DNA from 2 places in the Pseudoalteromonas sp. AWH4_217 genome. Region 2 is predicted to be linked to the other one. Evidence: predicted binding sites of a transcription regulator. Region 2 holds the regulator's gene; the other holds the start of a gene.
The links. The regulator sigma-54, encoded in region 2, starts transcription at its own class of promoters, with help from an activator protein. The targets are predictions, from matches to a motif close to GTTGGCACGNNNNTNGNNT.

Region 1 (8,023 bases), on a different contig from region 2:
TCTGCATCTTTCTGCTGTATTTCTGAAAGTCCATTACGAATTTTTCTAATGTTTTTTCTAATTTCCTTTCTGATAGTTGCAGTATCTTCATCTAAACGTGAATTTATTTTCATTACATGGGTACCAACTCAGGGAAAGCGAGGCTGATGCCAAGAACGACCAGCAACAACACTAATAGTGATAGCAGAATATATAAGAGTTTTTTAGATCGTTTAGGAGGCTCACTGTCCAGCTCAAGTTCGCTGAACAGGGATTCGTCTTCCCATTCATCCTCTTCACTTTGCTCGTTCTGTACCTGCTTGCCGTCGATACGTTGTTCAAGTTCATCCAGTTTTTCTTCAATGCGGATCAGGCTGCTGGTGATGTAGTCCAGAGCATCAAATACGCGCTCATTCGCAGCGCTTTGAGCAACCCCTGTGCCTGATGAGGTTTGTGATTGTAATTTGCTCTGGATCCCATACATCGTAAGTAATTTTGCCTGCTTCAGACACTTTTGTTTGTCTGCGGGACCAAACAAGGGCTTACCTGAGGTAAAGTCGGTGACCTTTTGTTCCGGTACTTTTAATTTGGCTGCGAGTTGCTCTATGGCTGCCTGGTTGTCGGTACCGGGCTTAAAACCAGAAAACACAACGCGAAATTGCTCGCTCATGAGGTTTCCTCACTATCTGTACTTCAGGCCCACGGCTCACTCTGAACCCTGCGGATTGTTGTTAACTTATTGCTGAGTAAGCAGAATAAAAACATGGGCATCGTCAATTGTTGTTTTGAGTATACCTAACTTTTCCAATCTGTGTGTGAAGTTATCTGTGCGCGGTCGCAAGGGAAAGAAAAACGGCGCCTCAGTTGGGCGCCGTATTGTCGTCATTCAGCTGGGATCAATATTTCGCTGCCTGGTTGTATTTGAGCGAGTCTGTAATGAACGCTCGTAAGTCCTGATTGGCCTGAGTCAGGTCTGGGCGACGCAGATACATCATGTGGCCTGAACGATAACCCTTAAAACGTAATCTGTCCTGCATTTTTCCGCTGGGATCCAGGTGCCAGAGGTTGTACTTGCCATCAAAGTAGTTGGTGGCACCATCATAGTAACCTGACTGCACCATCACGTTCAGGTATGGATTCTTCGCCATTGACAATCGTAGTTGTTCACCCACCTCATTATTGCTGCGGTCCCAAGGGCGTACGTCACCAAACATGTTGTATTTTATGTCGGTTTTATAATTCAACTCAGAGCGGAAATAATGATTAATGGCTGGTGTAAATGCGTGCAACCAGGCATCTAATTCTGGCCAGTAATCAGGGCCTTCACCAGCTTCTCGTCTATCAATCCCCAGGTAACGCGAGTCCAGACGGCCGACAGTATAACCCCGTTCGCGTAACAATTCTTTCCAGAAAGCATGGTTAGGAATGTCGAGGTTATTCTGCAGAACGAACTGCTCCGATAGCCCACTGAAGTGCGCAACTTTTCTAGCTACTTCCCGGCGTGCCTGCTCACTCAACATCGCCCCTTTGGCCAAAGCGGGCAGGTAATAATCTAAGGTATACGCTTCTACCTGCTCAAGTACGCTCAGCAGGTCCTGGTTTTGCAGCTCTTCAGAGAGCGCATTGTGATACCAGGCCGTCGCAGCAAAGTATGGCAGCCGGTTGGCACTTTTCACTGGCCCTTGGCGTTTAATGCCAATATCCGTCGGAGAAACCAGTACGACGCCATTGAGAAATAGCCACTGCTTGTTTTGTAGCTGATGGGCTAAACCAGAAACACGGGTCGTCCCATAGCTTTCTCCGATCAAAAACTTCGGAGACAGTGCGCGGTCATGACGGTTAATAAAAGTATTCAGCCAGCCCGCGAGATATTCCACATCGGCATTGATACCAAAAAAGCGTTTTTGCAGAGTTTGCTTGTCGGCCATCGAACCATCTTGTTCGGGTAATACACGCGAATATCCTGTATTAACTGGATTCACAAACAGGATATCTGCCACATCCAACACGGAATCCGGATTGTCTTTCAAGCCATATGGCTGCATTGGGTAGCCTTCATCGTCTATTTTCAATACCCGAGGACCGGTATAAGCGATGTGCATCCAGACCGAGGCTGAACCCGGCCCGCCATTGAATGAGATTAGTAACGGGCGGGTGGCGGGATCTTTGACTTTGCTCTTTTTATAGTAAGTGTAATGCAGCGTCGCGATGGGGTGGCCTTCTTTATCCCATACCGGTTGAGTGCCCGTGGTGGCGGTGTAGGCAAAGCGCGCTCCGTTAAAAGTGCCTTTGTGCTCAGTGACAACCTGGGCATCAATTTGTTGGGTTAACTGACCTTGGGTTTGGGCTTGTGCCAGTCCTGTTTGCGGCAGCGTGGTAAGCAGGGTCGCAGAAAGAGCGAAAAGTAATGGCTTCAACAACATATTCTTTTAATTTTTGATGAAATGAATCGCGCTATTTAAGACGGATATGACGGAGAATTCAAAGAACTTGAGACTAATAGCCAAAAAATAGGCTATGTGTGCCAGGTGTTAATTTTTATAGTTTGATTGGTTTCTTTTTTGTGTTTTAAATCACTAGAACAAGTGGTGGTTCGGTGCGGGCCTGTTGCTGTCTGTTTACAATTTAATTGAGTCGTGAGTTTTTTTTGTCACAGAAATCGCGTATATTTAATCCTTATGTCCGTAGTATGAAAGTATTTAGCACTGTTAAATTCTTGTATCTCTTCCCTTTTCTCGTAGTTTTTAGTAGAGCATAGTAATGCAAAGAGTATTAATCGTCGAAGACAGTAAGGTCGTGCAGCAGATCCTACGCCACCTTGCGTCACAACACCTGGATGTGGAAATTGATTATGCCTGGTCACTGAAAGAAACCCAGGCATTACTCGAGAGCCAACATTACACCCTGGCACTGGTTGATCTGACCTTACCTGATGCATCGGATGGTGAAGTGGTTCAGCTAACCCTGAGCCGCAATGTCCCTACGGTGGTACTGACCTCTAAAATAGATGAATACAGTCGTCAGCAAATGCTTGAGATGGGCGTTGTGGACTATGTGATTAAAGACAATCGGGATTCCTATTTGTACGCCATCAAATTGGTATCGCGTTTGTTGCGTAACGAGGGGTGCCAGGCGCTGATTGCAGACGACTCCATGATCAGTCGTGCTGTGATGCGGCAAATGTTGGAAAAGCAACTGTTCACTGTATTTGAGGCTCAAGATGGTAAGCAAGCCCTCAATATGCTCAATGCTAAACCAGAGATAAAACTTCTTTTGACCGACTATGCGATGCCGACTATGGATGGCTTTGAGCTGGTCAAAGCCGTGCGAAACAGTCGTGGGCGAGATGACCTGGCTATCATAGGTTTGTCAGGAGCGGGCAGTCACGGTTTGTCTGCAAAATTCATTAAATATGGCGCCAATGACTTTTTGACTAAGCCGTTTATGAATGAAGAGTTCCACTGTCGTGTAATGCAAACTATGGATCAGCTAAACCTGATTGCAGACATTAAAGAATATGCCCACCGGGACTTTCTGACGGGCCTCTATAATCGCCGCTATTTTTGCCAGCACATGGATAAGGTACTCAAAAATAAGCCGGATCAGTTCACGCTGGCCTTGCTCGACCTGGATCATTTTAAGGCCATCAATGATCGGTATGGCCACCTTGGTGGTGACAAGGTCTTGTCTCAGGCTGCGGAATTGTTGAATAGTTCATTCAATCATTGCTTAGTTGCTCGTGTGGGTGGAGAGGAGTTTGCGGTGCTGATGCCGGGAAATGATCTGGATGTGGCCAAAGACAGTTGTCAGGACTTTAGAGAACGTTTTGCCAATACCCAGTTTATGATCCAGGATGAGTCGCTGCACTGCACGCTCAGCGTTGGGATTGCCCGGTGCGATAAAGCGACACTCAGCGATGTTATGCGTGCGGCAGATAATGCGCTATACCGAGCGAAAGAGGCCCAGCGTAACTGCGTCATGGTCAGTGAAAGCTAAATCGGGCGACGCCACATTCAACTTTGCACCATTTCAAGTCAGACAACAAACAAGCGCACCAGTACGGTGCGTTTGTCCTTTCTAAAACGCGATAAAAATATCCTAACCGAATAAAAAATAGAGACTTTTATTTTTGGCACAAAGGTTGGATTACCCCCTGTGACAGGATCAGCTGCCCTGGGGGGGCAAATAATGAAAATGATAAGCGCAATAATTAAACCGTTTAAGCTGGATGAAGTCCGCGAAGCCCTGGCAGAACTTGGCATTGAGGGCATGACCGTGGTTGATGTAAAAGGCTTTGGCCGCCAGCGTGGTCACACCGAGCTGTATCGTGGAGCCGAATATCAGGTCGATTTTATTCCTAAAATTAAGCTGGAAATTGCCACGCGTAGTGAAAATACCCAACGTGTTGTTGACGCTATCACTGAGATCGCCAGCACGGGCAAAATTGGTGACGGCAAAATCTTTGTTTATGACCTTGAACAGATAGTCCGGATCCGCACCGGCGAACTCGACGAAGAAGCGATTTAAGGGGCAAGACGATGGAAAACACGGTAATCGAATTACAATTCTCTCTGAACACATTTTACTTTCTGGTCTCCGGCATTCTGGTGATGTGGATGGCTGCGGGATTCGCCATGCTTGAAGCTGGGCTGGTTCGCTCCAAAAACACCACTGAAATTCTGACCAAAAATATTGCCCTGTATGCCATTGCCTGCACCATGTTTTTACTGGTCGGCTATAACATTATGTATGTGGATAATGTAGAGGGCGGAGTGGTGCCTAACTTTGGGGCGTTGATTGGTAGTGCTGCAGCGGATGCGGATCACGCACTGGAATCTGACTTTTTCTTTCAGGTCGTGTTTGTAGCCACGGCGATGTCGATTGTCTCCGGCGCGGTTGCAGAGCGCATGAAGCTCTGGGCATTTTTGCTGTTTACAGTCGTCCTGACAGGCCTCATCTATCCGATTGAGGGATACTGGACATGGGGCGCTGGGTTTTTGTCTGAGCTGGGTTTTGTAGACTTTGCGGGGTCTGCCATTGTGCATGGTGCCGGTGCAGCTGCCGCATTGGCGGGGGTATTGCTGCTGGGAGCTCGAAAAGGTAAATATGGTAAGAATGGAGAAATTTACCCAATTCCAGGTTCAAACCTGCCACTGGCGACACTGGGGACCTTTATTTTATGGATGGGCTGGTTTGGTTTTAATGGCGGCTCTCAGTTGTTTTTGGCTGATAAAAGTAACGCTATCGCCGTCAGTCAGATCATGGTCAATACCAATGCGGCGGCGGCTGCCGGTGCCATTGCCGCATTGGTGGTGTGCAAACTGATGTGGAAAAAAGCGGACCTGACTATGATCCTAAATGGTGCGCTGGCGGGCTTGGTCACCATTACGGCAGAGCCTGCGTCACCGACCCCCATATTGGCCTGTATCCTTGGTATGTTGGGGGGATCTTTGGTGGTATTCAGCATCGTTGCATTGGATAAGCTACGCATTGATGACCCTGTTGGCGCTATCTCGGTGCATGGTGTATGTGGTGCGCTGGGTATTATGATGGTGCCATTCTCCAACAGTGACGCTAGCTTTGCGACCCAAGCCATTGGTCTGGTGACTATTCTGGGTTTTGTATTCATTGCGTCATATATCGTCTGGGGTATGATCAAAACGCTGATGGGGATCCGAGTCGGGGAAGAAGAAGAGCTCAGTGGCATGGACCAGCATGACTGTGGGATTGATGCTTATCCGGAATTTGTGACCATTCGCAATAAGTAGGGAAGAAATAACCAAAAAGTGCGGCTCATCGCGCTTTTTGGTTTAAGCGGAAGTTAATCTGAGATAATCTAGCATCCATTAACTCTCAGAAAGCATTCTATGGGCAATGGCAGACAATAAAAAAGCACCAGGCAAACCCCGCAAGTCCCCGCGTAAAACACCTGCCAAATCAGGCAAAAAAAAGACAGCTAAGTCTGCAATGACAGTAAAGCACCGTTTGAGTGCATTTCGTCGTCGGGTCCTGAGTACGCTGTGGTCGTTGTGCTGGAAGCTGAGTCTGGCCATGGCGTTTGCCGTTGCCGGTTATGTGGTTTATCTCGATGCCAAAGTCAGTCGTCAATTTGAAGGCAATAAATGGCAACTGCCAGTACAGGTATACGCCAGGGCGATGTCGTTTTATCCGGATCAGTACCTGGCTGAGCAGGAGGTGATTTGGGAGCTGGAGCGGCTGAATTATTCACGTGTTAATCGTATTAGACACACGGGGCAGTTCGTGGTTCAGGGGCGCACCATCACCGTTTATCGCCGTACTTTTGAGTTCCATGACGGGGTTGAACAGGCCCGTATATTCACGCTGAACTTTGCCGGGAAAAAGCTTGCCAGCATAGTTAATGAGCAGGGCAGACGAATTCAGGCGGCAAGGCTGGAGCCTGTGCAAATTGCCCGGATAGGTAATGAAAGCCGTCAGGACAGAGAGTTTGTGCCACTGGCGAAAATACCGGATATTCTCAAAGATACCTTGCTGGTTGTTGAAGACAGGGCGTTCTATGACCACCATGGGGTATCCGTTTGGTCAATCATGCGTGCCCTCTACCATAATATTCGTGCCGGACGCACTGTGCAGGGAGGCAGTACCCTGACCCAGCAACTGGCAAAGAACTTTTATCTGACCCGAGAGCGCTCTTTGCTGCGCAAAGTCAATGAGGCCTTTATCGCCCTTATTTTAGATTTCCGTTACAGCAAAGATGAGATCCTGGAAGCTTATCTCAACGAAGTCTACCTGGGTCAGGCTTACAATCAGGGAGTGCATGGAATGGGTCTGGCTGCCGAGTTCTATTTTGCAAAGCCGGTCGATGAACTTGAGTTTGATCAGATTGCCATGCTGGTTGCTATGGTGAAAGGCCCTTCGTATTACAACCCACGCCGTTATCCGGAGCGCACGATGGAGCGACGCGATCTGGTCCTCAGGTTGATGGCTGAGAATGGCCTGATCACCACGAATGAATACCGCCAGGCGCTGGAGCGGCCCATTAGTATACAGCCATTAAAAGAAAGCCTGATGCAAACCTACCCGGGATACCTGGAGTTGGTCAATCGTGAATTACAACGCCTCTTACCTGATGAAAACGTGGTGAACGCCGGGATCCGGGTATTTACTTACTTCGACCTACAAAAACAGACGGCCATGGAAGATGCCATCAGTGAGGGGTTACCCTATCTTGAGCGACGTTTTTCGACGGCGCAACTGGAAGTGGGCATGGTTTCGGTGAACATTGAAAAAAGTGGTGTTTCTGCACTGGTCGCCGGGCGTCAGCTACGATACTCCGGGTTTAACCGGGTACTGGATACCCGCCGTAATGTGGGATCTCTGGTAAAGCCAGCTATTTACCTGTCAGCGCTGGAACAACCCCAGTATAATTTGGGCACTTTGCTTGAAGATGCTCCGCTGCAAGTCACCAATGCAGCTGGCAAAACCTGGCAACCGGAAAACTTTGACCACAAATTCCGGGGAGCCGTGCAGCTGTATCGTGCATTTAGTGAAAGTATTAACATCCCTGCCGTGAACCTGGGTCTGGATGTGGGCGTTGATTCGGTTGCCCAGACTATGCAACAGTTGGGAATAGACAGTGATGTTCCTCTTTACCCTTCTATGTTGCTGGGCGCTGTTGAATTGTCGAGCTTTGATGTCGCACAGATGTACACGACACTGGCCGCCAATGGTCAGTATGCCTCACTCACGAGTATCTCTGCCATTACCAACACCACGGGCAAGCGTTTGTATCAGCATCACGTTGCCCCGCAACCTCGCTTTTCTCAGGAAGCCATGTATATGACGCGTTATGGACTTAAAAGAGTAACAAAAAGCGGCACCGCAAAGCGCCTGAATCAGCACTTTCCGTCTGTTCAGCTGGCCGGTAAAACGGGAACAAGCAATGAGTTGAGAGACAGCTGGTTTGCGGGGTTCGATCACAACACAGTGACGGTGACCTGGGTCGGCCGTGACGACAATAAACCTGCAAAACTGACTGGGGGCCGAGGGGCGCTGGAACTCTACA
Region 2 (8,023 bases):
TTGGCCTGCTTGGCCCTAATGGTGCGGGTAAAACCACGACTTTCTATATGATCGTAGGTTTAGTGCCGAGTGACAAAGGCAGCATTCATATTGATGATCAAGATATCACTTTACTCCCAATGCACAGCCGAGCACGCCTGGGCATAGGTTATTTGCCACAAGAATCCTCGATTTTCCGTAAACTCACAGTGTATCAAAATCTGATGGCGATTCTGGAAACCCGAAAAGCACTCAGTAAAGAGCAAAGAGAAGTTATCCTCAACGAGTTATTAGATGAGTTTAATATTCAGCATATCCGTGACAGCCAGGGCATGGCATTGTCGGGCGGTGAACGGCGTCGGGTAGAAATTGCACGCGCGCTTGCGGCAGATCCAAAATTTATCTTATTGGATGAGCCTTTCGCTGGTGTTGATCCCATTTCAGTGTTAGATATAAAGAAAATTATTGAACACCTAAAAAACCGCGGTATCGGCGTATTGATTACAGACCACAATGTGCGTGAAACGCTGGACGTCTGTGAGAAAGCTTATATAGTGTCACATGGTGAACTGATAGCAGCAGGCACCCCGGAGCATGTTCTGGCCGATCAAACCGTGCGGGATGTCTACCTAGGTGAGCAATTCAGGCTATAGTTATAAGATTAGAAGTAAATAACAAAAAGGATTGTTAGAGATACATGAGGCAATCGCTACAGCTGCGCATGGGGCAGCAACTGACAATGACACCACAGCTGCAACAGGCTATTCGTCTGTTACAGTTGAGTACGCTAGATCTCCAACAAGAAATCCAAGAAGCGCTTGATAGCAATCCTTTGTTGGAAGTGGAAGAGGGTGAGTCTGAATCACACGATAATGAAACACAGTCCAAATCGGATACTGAGTTAGATCAACACGCAACCAATGATAGTGACAGCTTTGAGGACTCGGCTGTCAGTGACTATGAGCAAGACAGCGACGCTGCATTAAACAAAGACACCGTCAGTGACGATCTGGCAATGGACGTCACCTGGGATGAGTACATCAGTGCCGCCCCGGCAAGCAGCTCTGGCCCTATGCCAGAAGATGAAACCATCTATCAGGGAAAAACCTCTGAGACGCTGCAAGAATACATGATGTGGCAACTGGAGCTCACTCCCTTTAGCCCAACTGACAGAGCCATTGCTCTGGCAATCGTCGAAGCCGTTGACGACGCTGGTTTATTGACTATCAGCTGCGAAGACATTGTTGAGAGTATGAATCAGGACAATGACGACGAACAAATCGAATTGGATGAAGTCGAAGCCGTACTGAAACGTGTTCAATTATTTGATCCCGTTGGTATTGCAGCCCGCAGCTTGCAGGAATGTTTGTGTATCCAGCTCAATCAGTTTGATCCAGCCACTCCGTGGTTAACCCAAACCAAAGAGATTCTGACGGAACATATCGATCTACTCGCAAGTCGTGACTACCGAACTTTGATGAAAAAGACTAAGCTCAAAGAAGCTGAGCTTAAAGAAGTCATGACCCTGATCCACAGCCTTAACCCCAAGCCTGCCGCCAGTATAGTGCAAGAAGAAGCAGACTATGTGATACCGGATGTCTCGGTGAAAAAAGTGAAAGGCCGCTGGGTTGTTGAACTCAACCCGGACTCTATGCCGAAGATAAGAGTAAACGATCACTATGCCGCTATGTCCCGTTCAGTCAAGTCGAGCACCGACAGTCAGTTTATCCGCTCGCACTTGCAAGAGGCAAAATGGTTTATTAAAAGTCTCGAAAGCCGCAATGAAACTTTATTGAAAGTTACCAATTGCATTGTGCAACAACAACAGGCATTCTTTGAACATGGCCCCGAGGCGATGAAACCTATGGTACTCAATGATGTGGCCGAAATGGTCGACATGCATGAGTCCACAATTTCACGTGTAACAACGCAAAAGTATATGCACACGCCTCGCGGTATTTATGAGTTGAAGTATTTCTTCTCAAGCCATGTCAGCACTGAAAACGGAGGAGAATGCTCTTCGACTGCAATCAGAGCATTGATCAAAAAGCTAATTGCCGCAGAAAATACAGCTAAGCCATTAAGTGACAGCAAAATCGCGGATGTATTGGCAGATCAAGGGATCAAAGTGGCTAGACGTACAATTGCCAAATACCGAGAGTCTTTGGCTATCCCACCGTCGAATCAGCGTAAAAGCTTGATTTAGACGTAACTACAGAAGGAAAATGCTTATGCAACTAAATTTAACTGGTCGACATGTAGAAATCACCGATTCGTTAAGAGACTATGTAACAAACAAGTTTGCGAAGCTAGAAAGGCACTTTGATCACATCAACAATGTGCATGTAATCCTAGATGTCGAAAAGCTCATCCAAAAAGCAGAAGCCACATTACATGTGAACGGAGGGGAGATTTTCGCCTCGACCGAACACCGGGATATGTATGCCGCAATAGACGGACTCATCGATAAGCTTGATCGTCAGGTGATCAAGCACAAAGAGAAGCTAACTCGACACTAATCATGAAACTAAGCTCATTGATTTCACAGGACTGCAGCAAAGCTGCGGTCCTTTTTAATAGCAAAAAACGTATTTTAGAATACATCAGCGAGTTGGCACATAGTCAGCTGCCAGACAGCAATGCCCATGAAATTCTGGATTCACTTCTCAGTAGAGAAAAACTTGGCAGTACAGGTATCGGCAAAGGGATTGCACTCCCCCACGGCCGCCTTCCGGGGATCGATAAAGTCGTCGCTATGCTCCTCGTTAATCAACAAGGTATTGCTTTTGACGCCATCGACAATCAACCCGTCGACATTTTTGTGGCACTCATCGTACCTGAAGGAGAAAATCAACAACATTTGCAGACCTTGGCAACAATCGCTGATAAACTTAAAAACAAGGTGTTTTGTAAACGTATCAGACAAGCTCACGATGATCAGGAGTTATTCTCGATAATTGAAGAGTTTGACAACTAACGGAGAGTTTTTGTGCAGCTAATTATTGTCAGTGGTCGTTCTGGCTCGGGAAAATCGGTCGCTTTGCGTGTACTGGAAGACCTTGGTTACTACTGCGCCGATAATATCCCTGTTAACCTTCTGCCCGCGTTAGTGCGCAGTGTATCCGACAGCTACGATAAAATTGCCGTCAGTATTGATGTGCGCAACCTGCCAAAAGATCAGCAAGAACTCGACGATATTCTGGAGTATTTACCAGGATTTGCTGAGCCGAATATTTTTTACCTGGATAGTGAAGATCAAATCCTGATCCGCCGCTTCTCCGAAACACGCCGTCTGCACCCTCTGTCGTTAGCGGATCTATCGCTGGACAAAGCGATCAAAAAAGAAAAAGAGCTGCTGGATCCATTGATCCGTCGCGCTAATATTACAATCGATACAACGGACATGAGCATTCATCAGCTCGCAGAGCAGATCCGTGAGAAGATACTGGGTAAAAAAGACAAGCAATTAATTATTACGTTCGAATCATTTGGTTTTAAGCATGGTATCCCAAAAGAAGCTGATTATGTTTTTGATGCCCGCTTTCTCCCTAACCCTCACTGGGAGCCAGAGCTTAAGCCTTTGACTGGGCTAGATAAGCCTGTCATTGACTATCTAGCAAGCCATAGTCTGGTGCAAAAGTTCACCTGGCAAATACAAACTTTTGTGCAAACCTGGCTACCACACCTTGAGCGTAACAACCGCAGTTACCTGACGATTTCGATTGGTTGTACTGGCGGTCAGCATCGCTCTGTTTACCTGGCTCAAACGTTGGGTGAACGCTTTGCCCGCACACATAGCAACGTGAAAATCCATCACCGCGAACAAGAAAAATGACACAACGCTTTGAAGATACCTTTTTGATCCAAAATAAATTGGGCCTGCATGCCCGTGCAGCCAGTGTTCTGGCTGAGCTTTCCGCTCAGTTTGACGCCAATATCATGCTATTTCAGGGAGACAAAGCGGCTGAGGGCGACAGCGTGTTGGCGCTACTGCTGCTGGAAAGCAGTCAAGGTAAGGAAGTCAAAGTCATATGTGAAGGGCCTGATGCCGAGCAAGCTTTAAGTGCAATTGGTAATCTGATAGACGACAAATTTAACGAATCCGAGTAGCTCCCTTCCCCTTGTTACGTAGCCACCAGCTGTACTATAGCAAGGCTATTTGCATCACTTAATGCTGCTTTTTAGTTATACTAATTGATATTAAAACAGCTATAATTATCATAAGCCTATAATCAGCGCGCTTTACAATCATGACAAGCTTAATTGTCGACTATCCAATCTGGGACGCCTATGCCTGAAGTTTTTGAACAAGACTACACACTGGAGCTATTACAGCAAGTTACCAATGCCCTCAACAGTGGTCAGTTTGTTCAAGTCAGGCGCACATTAGCCGAAATTCCGCCCTGTGACACCGCATTACTCCTTGAGTCCTCTCCGCATAAGGTCAGAACTCTGCTTTGGCAGTTGGTTGACCCGGATATTCAGGGTGACGTGCTAGAGGAGCTGTCAGAAGACGTACGACTCAGCATCATCGCCAAGATGGAGCCTGAGCTCATTGCTGCGGCAACCGAGGACATGGACGATGACGACCTGGGTGAGGTCCTGAGAAGCCTGCCAGACCCTGTTTATCAGGATGTTATCGGTGCTATGGACTCGCAAGACAGAGCCCGAGCGACACAGGCACTGTCTTATGTAGAGCACTCCGCCGGCGCTCTGATGAACACAGATACGGTGACCATTCGCCCGGATGTATCTTTGGATGTTGTCTTGCGTTACTTGCGCCTTAAAGGTGACCTGCCTGCTGGTACGGATGACCTGTACGTTGTTGACAAAGACAATTGCTTTTTGGGTTCCCTTTCTATCAGTATGTTACTCACCAGCCAGCCTGATAAGCTCGTCAAGGAGCTTATGAATGATGAGCGTGAGACCATTCCCATTTCCATGGATGAAAGCGATGTCGCTCAGTTGTTTGAGCGCCACAACTGGATCTCAGCCCCGGTCGTCGACGATAACGCACATCTGCTGGGCCGTATCACCATCGATGACATCGTTGATGTCATTCGTGAAGATGCAGAGCACAGCCTGATGAGTATGGCTGGTCTTGATGACGAGGAAGATACCTTTGCACCAGTGTGGAAAAGTAGCCGGCGCCGCTCCATCTGGTTAGGGATTAACCTGCTTACTGCACTGATGGCCGCTTTTGTTGCCAGCTTTTTTGAAGGCACCTTAGATATTTTACCGATCCTGGCTGTCTTAAATGGCATAGTGCCAAGTATGGGTGGGGTTGCAGGTAGTCAGACACTGACCCTGGTTATTCGGGGTATTGCACTTGGCCATGTAAATGCTACTAACCAACGCTTTCTGCTCGGAAAAGAATTGGCCATTGGCGCATTAAATGGCCTGCTATGGTCACTGCTCATAGCAGGCGTGATTGCGCTGTGGCAATGGGATTTTGTACTCGGTGGCGTGATCGCCTTTGCGATGTTTATGAACCTGGTCGCTGCAGGCATCGCCGGAGCCAGCATCCCTTTGATCCTGAAAAGAATGAATATAGATCCTGCTCTGGCAGGCAGTGTGGTGCTAACGACGGTCACCGACATAGTAGGCATTTTCGCCTTTCTGGGCACCGCGACCTGGCTGCTGGTTTAAGCAGCCAGATACCTGGTACGCATGTTACTGACCAGCAATTTGCATGCTTTCAATAAGCACTGAACCCGTTTGTACTGCCCCTCGGGTTTCAATGTCTCCGCCAATGGCTTTGACAGACTTAAACATCTCTTTGAGATTGCCAGCAATGGTGATCTCACTGACCGGATATTGGATCTCGCCATTTTCTACCCAAAAACCCGCTGCACCACGCGAATAATCGCCTGTGACTGTGTTTACGCCCTGCCCCATCAGCTCTGTCACTAACAAGCCGCGTCCCATGGTGCGTAGTAAAGCAGCCAAATCCGGCTCCGTTGCTTGTACCAGCCAGTTGTGGATCCCCCCGGCATGACCGGTGCTGCGCATACCTAAACGTCTGGCGGCATAGCTGGGCAACAGGTACGTCTCCAGCACGCCGTCTTTGATGATATCGCGCTCAACCGTACGCACGCCTTCCGCATCAAACGGACTGGACGCTAAGGCCTGCAGCATGTGCGGTTGTTCCTTAATGGAAACACAGGAATTGAACACCTCGCTCCCCAAACTATCCAGCAAGAAACTCGACTTTCGATATAAGGCACCACCGCCAATTGCCGATACCAAATGACCAAACAGGCTGTTAGCAATGTCCGCACGAAACACCACAGGCACCCGCATGGTATCCAGCTTACGGCTATTTAACTTTGCCAGTGTTGACTCCGCCGCTTCCACCCCCACAGCTGTGGCATCGCGCAGTTGAGTATGCAAGCGTGAGATAGAATAGGCGTTGTCACGTTGCATAACGCCATTTTCTTCCCCAATCACCATAGTGCTTAATGTATGCCGGGTACGCGGGAAACCAGCCAAAAACCCGTGGCTATTGCCATAGACACGTAAGCCCTGATGACTGGCCACACTGGCACCATCTGAATTAACGATACGTGGGTCAAAATTTAATGCGGCCTGCTCGGCTTCAAGACATCGCTTTACGCCTTCTTCCGGGGTTAGAGTCCAGGGATGAAAGAGATCCAAATCAGGCACTTGTGTTGGCATAAGATCCGCATCAGCCACACCGTTGCACGGATCGTCGGAGGTAAACCTGGCGATTTCAACGGCTTTTTCCACAACAGAGCGTAAGGCATCAGGGCCCAGATCGGCAGTCGATGCCGAGCCTTTGTGTTGACCCACATACACACTCAGGCCCAGACCACCATCTTGATTAAATTCAATCGTTTCAACTTCACCCATACGGGTGCTAACGGACAAACCCGAAGTTCGACTCATCGACGCCTCAGCGGAGGTCGCGCCAAGTTGCTTTGCGTAGTCAAGGACATCGGACACAGCTTGTTTCACTTCATCAATCTGCGTCCAAATGGGATCTTGCTGCTGGCTCATGTTTTTCTTCCACAAATCATAGTACTTCCTTAATCCTAACACAGCCCGCGCCATTACGCTGTGACTCGCACAAAGATTCTGATTTCCTGGCAAGCGTAATGCGTACATATAGCTGGTGCAATCGCAGACGTTACTGCTTTTCTTACTTCTGGTATAATCAGGTCATTAATAACTTGATTAAGTGCGATACCATGGCCAAAAAACCGACTCAAGAGCCAGAAGAAGAGATCATTTACGTCTCAAAAAGCGAGCTAAAACGCGATGCGCAGCAGTACCATCAGCTAGGTGTTGATATCGCTCAGTTAGGCAAGAAGCAAAGAGAGAAGATCCCGCTCACCCCTGAACTGGTTGCAGCTATGGATCTGGCCGACAAGCTACGCGGAAAACATGATGCTTACCGCCGTCACCTGAACTTCATCGCCAAACAATTGCGTACCACCAGCAATGTAGATGAATTACAGCAAAGCCTGGATCTGATATTGAACAGGAATAATCAGGCCGATGTCTTGCTCAATCAGGTCGAAAAACTCAGAGATGAGCTGATCGCCAAAGGTGATGACAAGATCAACGCCCTACTTGATGAACACCCGACACTGGAGCGCCAAAAGCTGAGACAGCTGGTACGTCAGGCAAAGAAAGAGCAACAGGCAGAAAAACCAGGGAAAGGTTATAAAGAGCTGTTTCAGTTGCTTAAAGAATTGATCTTGCCATAACAGCCCTGGCTATATACACCCGCAGCGTCACACATAGTGCTACTGCGGGTGAGTTCTTAAGCGGTGCCACCAACGGTGAGTTCGTCAATTTTCAGACTGGGCTGACCCACCCCGACAGGCACGCTCTGACCACTTTTACCACAGACACCGACACCCGTATCTAACTCCAGATCATTACCTAGCATAGAAATTTTTTGCATTACGTCCGGACCATTTCCGATCAGCGTGGCACCTTTAATGGGCTGTGTCACTTTGCCATCCTCTATCAGATAGGCCTCCGACGCAGAAAACACGAACTTACCAGATGTAAT

Region 1: ACXAH1_RS17760 (P-II family nitrogen regulator) is a predicted target of sigma-54. The motif match lies at 4,108-4,126, and genes of this name have one in related genera.

What each region holds. Positions count from the first base shown of each region.
Region 1 is NZ_JBSWYM010000015.1:36,777-44,799, forward strand. It holds gene ACXAH1_RS17740 (5-formyltetrahydrofolate cyclo-ligase) at 1-113, opposite strand, end outside; gene ACXAH1_RS17745 (hypothetical protein) at 113-649, opposite strand; gene ACXAH1_RS17750 (S10 family peptidase) at 876-2,402, opposite strand; gene ACXAH1_RS17755 (GGDEF domain-containing response regulator) at 2,740-3,975, shown strand; gene ACXAH1_RS17760 (P-II family nitrogen regulator) at 4,168-4,506, shown strand; gene ACXAH1_RS17765 (ammonium transporter) at 4,518-5,747, shown strand; gene mrcB (penicillin-binding protein 1B) at 5,854-8,023, shown strand, end outside.
Region 2 is NZ_JBSWYM010000002.1:25,592-33,614, reverse strand. It holds gene lptB (LPS export ABC transporter ATP-binding protein) at 1-632, shown strand, start outside; gene ACXAH1_RS01900 (RNA polymerase factor sigma-54) at 677-2,185, shown strand; gene hpf (ribosome hibernation promoting factor) at 2,211-2,498, shown strand; gene ACXAH1_RS01890 (PTS sugar transporter subunit IIA) at 2,501-2,956, shown strand; gene rapZ (RNase adapter RapZ) at 2,969-3,814, shown strand; gene ACXAH1_RS01880 (HPr family phosphocarrier protein) at 3,811-4,089, shown strand; gene mgtE (magnesium transporter) at 4,270-5,628, shown strand; gene pmbA (metalloprotease PmbA) at 5,653-6,999, opposite strand; gene yjgA (ribosome biogenesis factor YjgA) at 7,191-7,712, shown strand; gene tldD (metalloprotease TldD) at 7,769-8,023, opposite strand, start outside.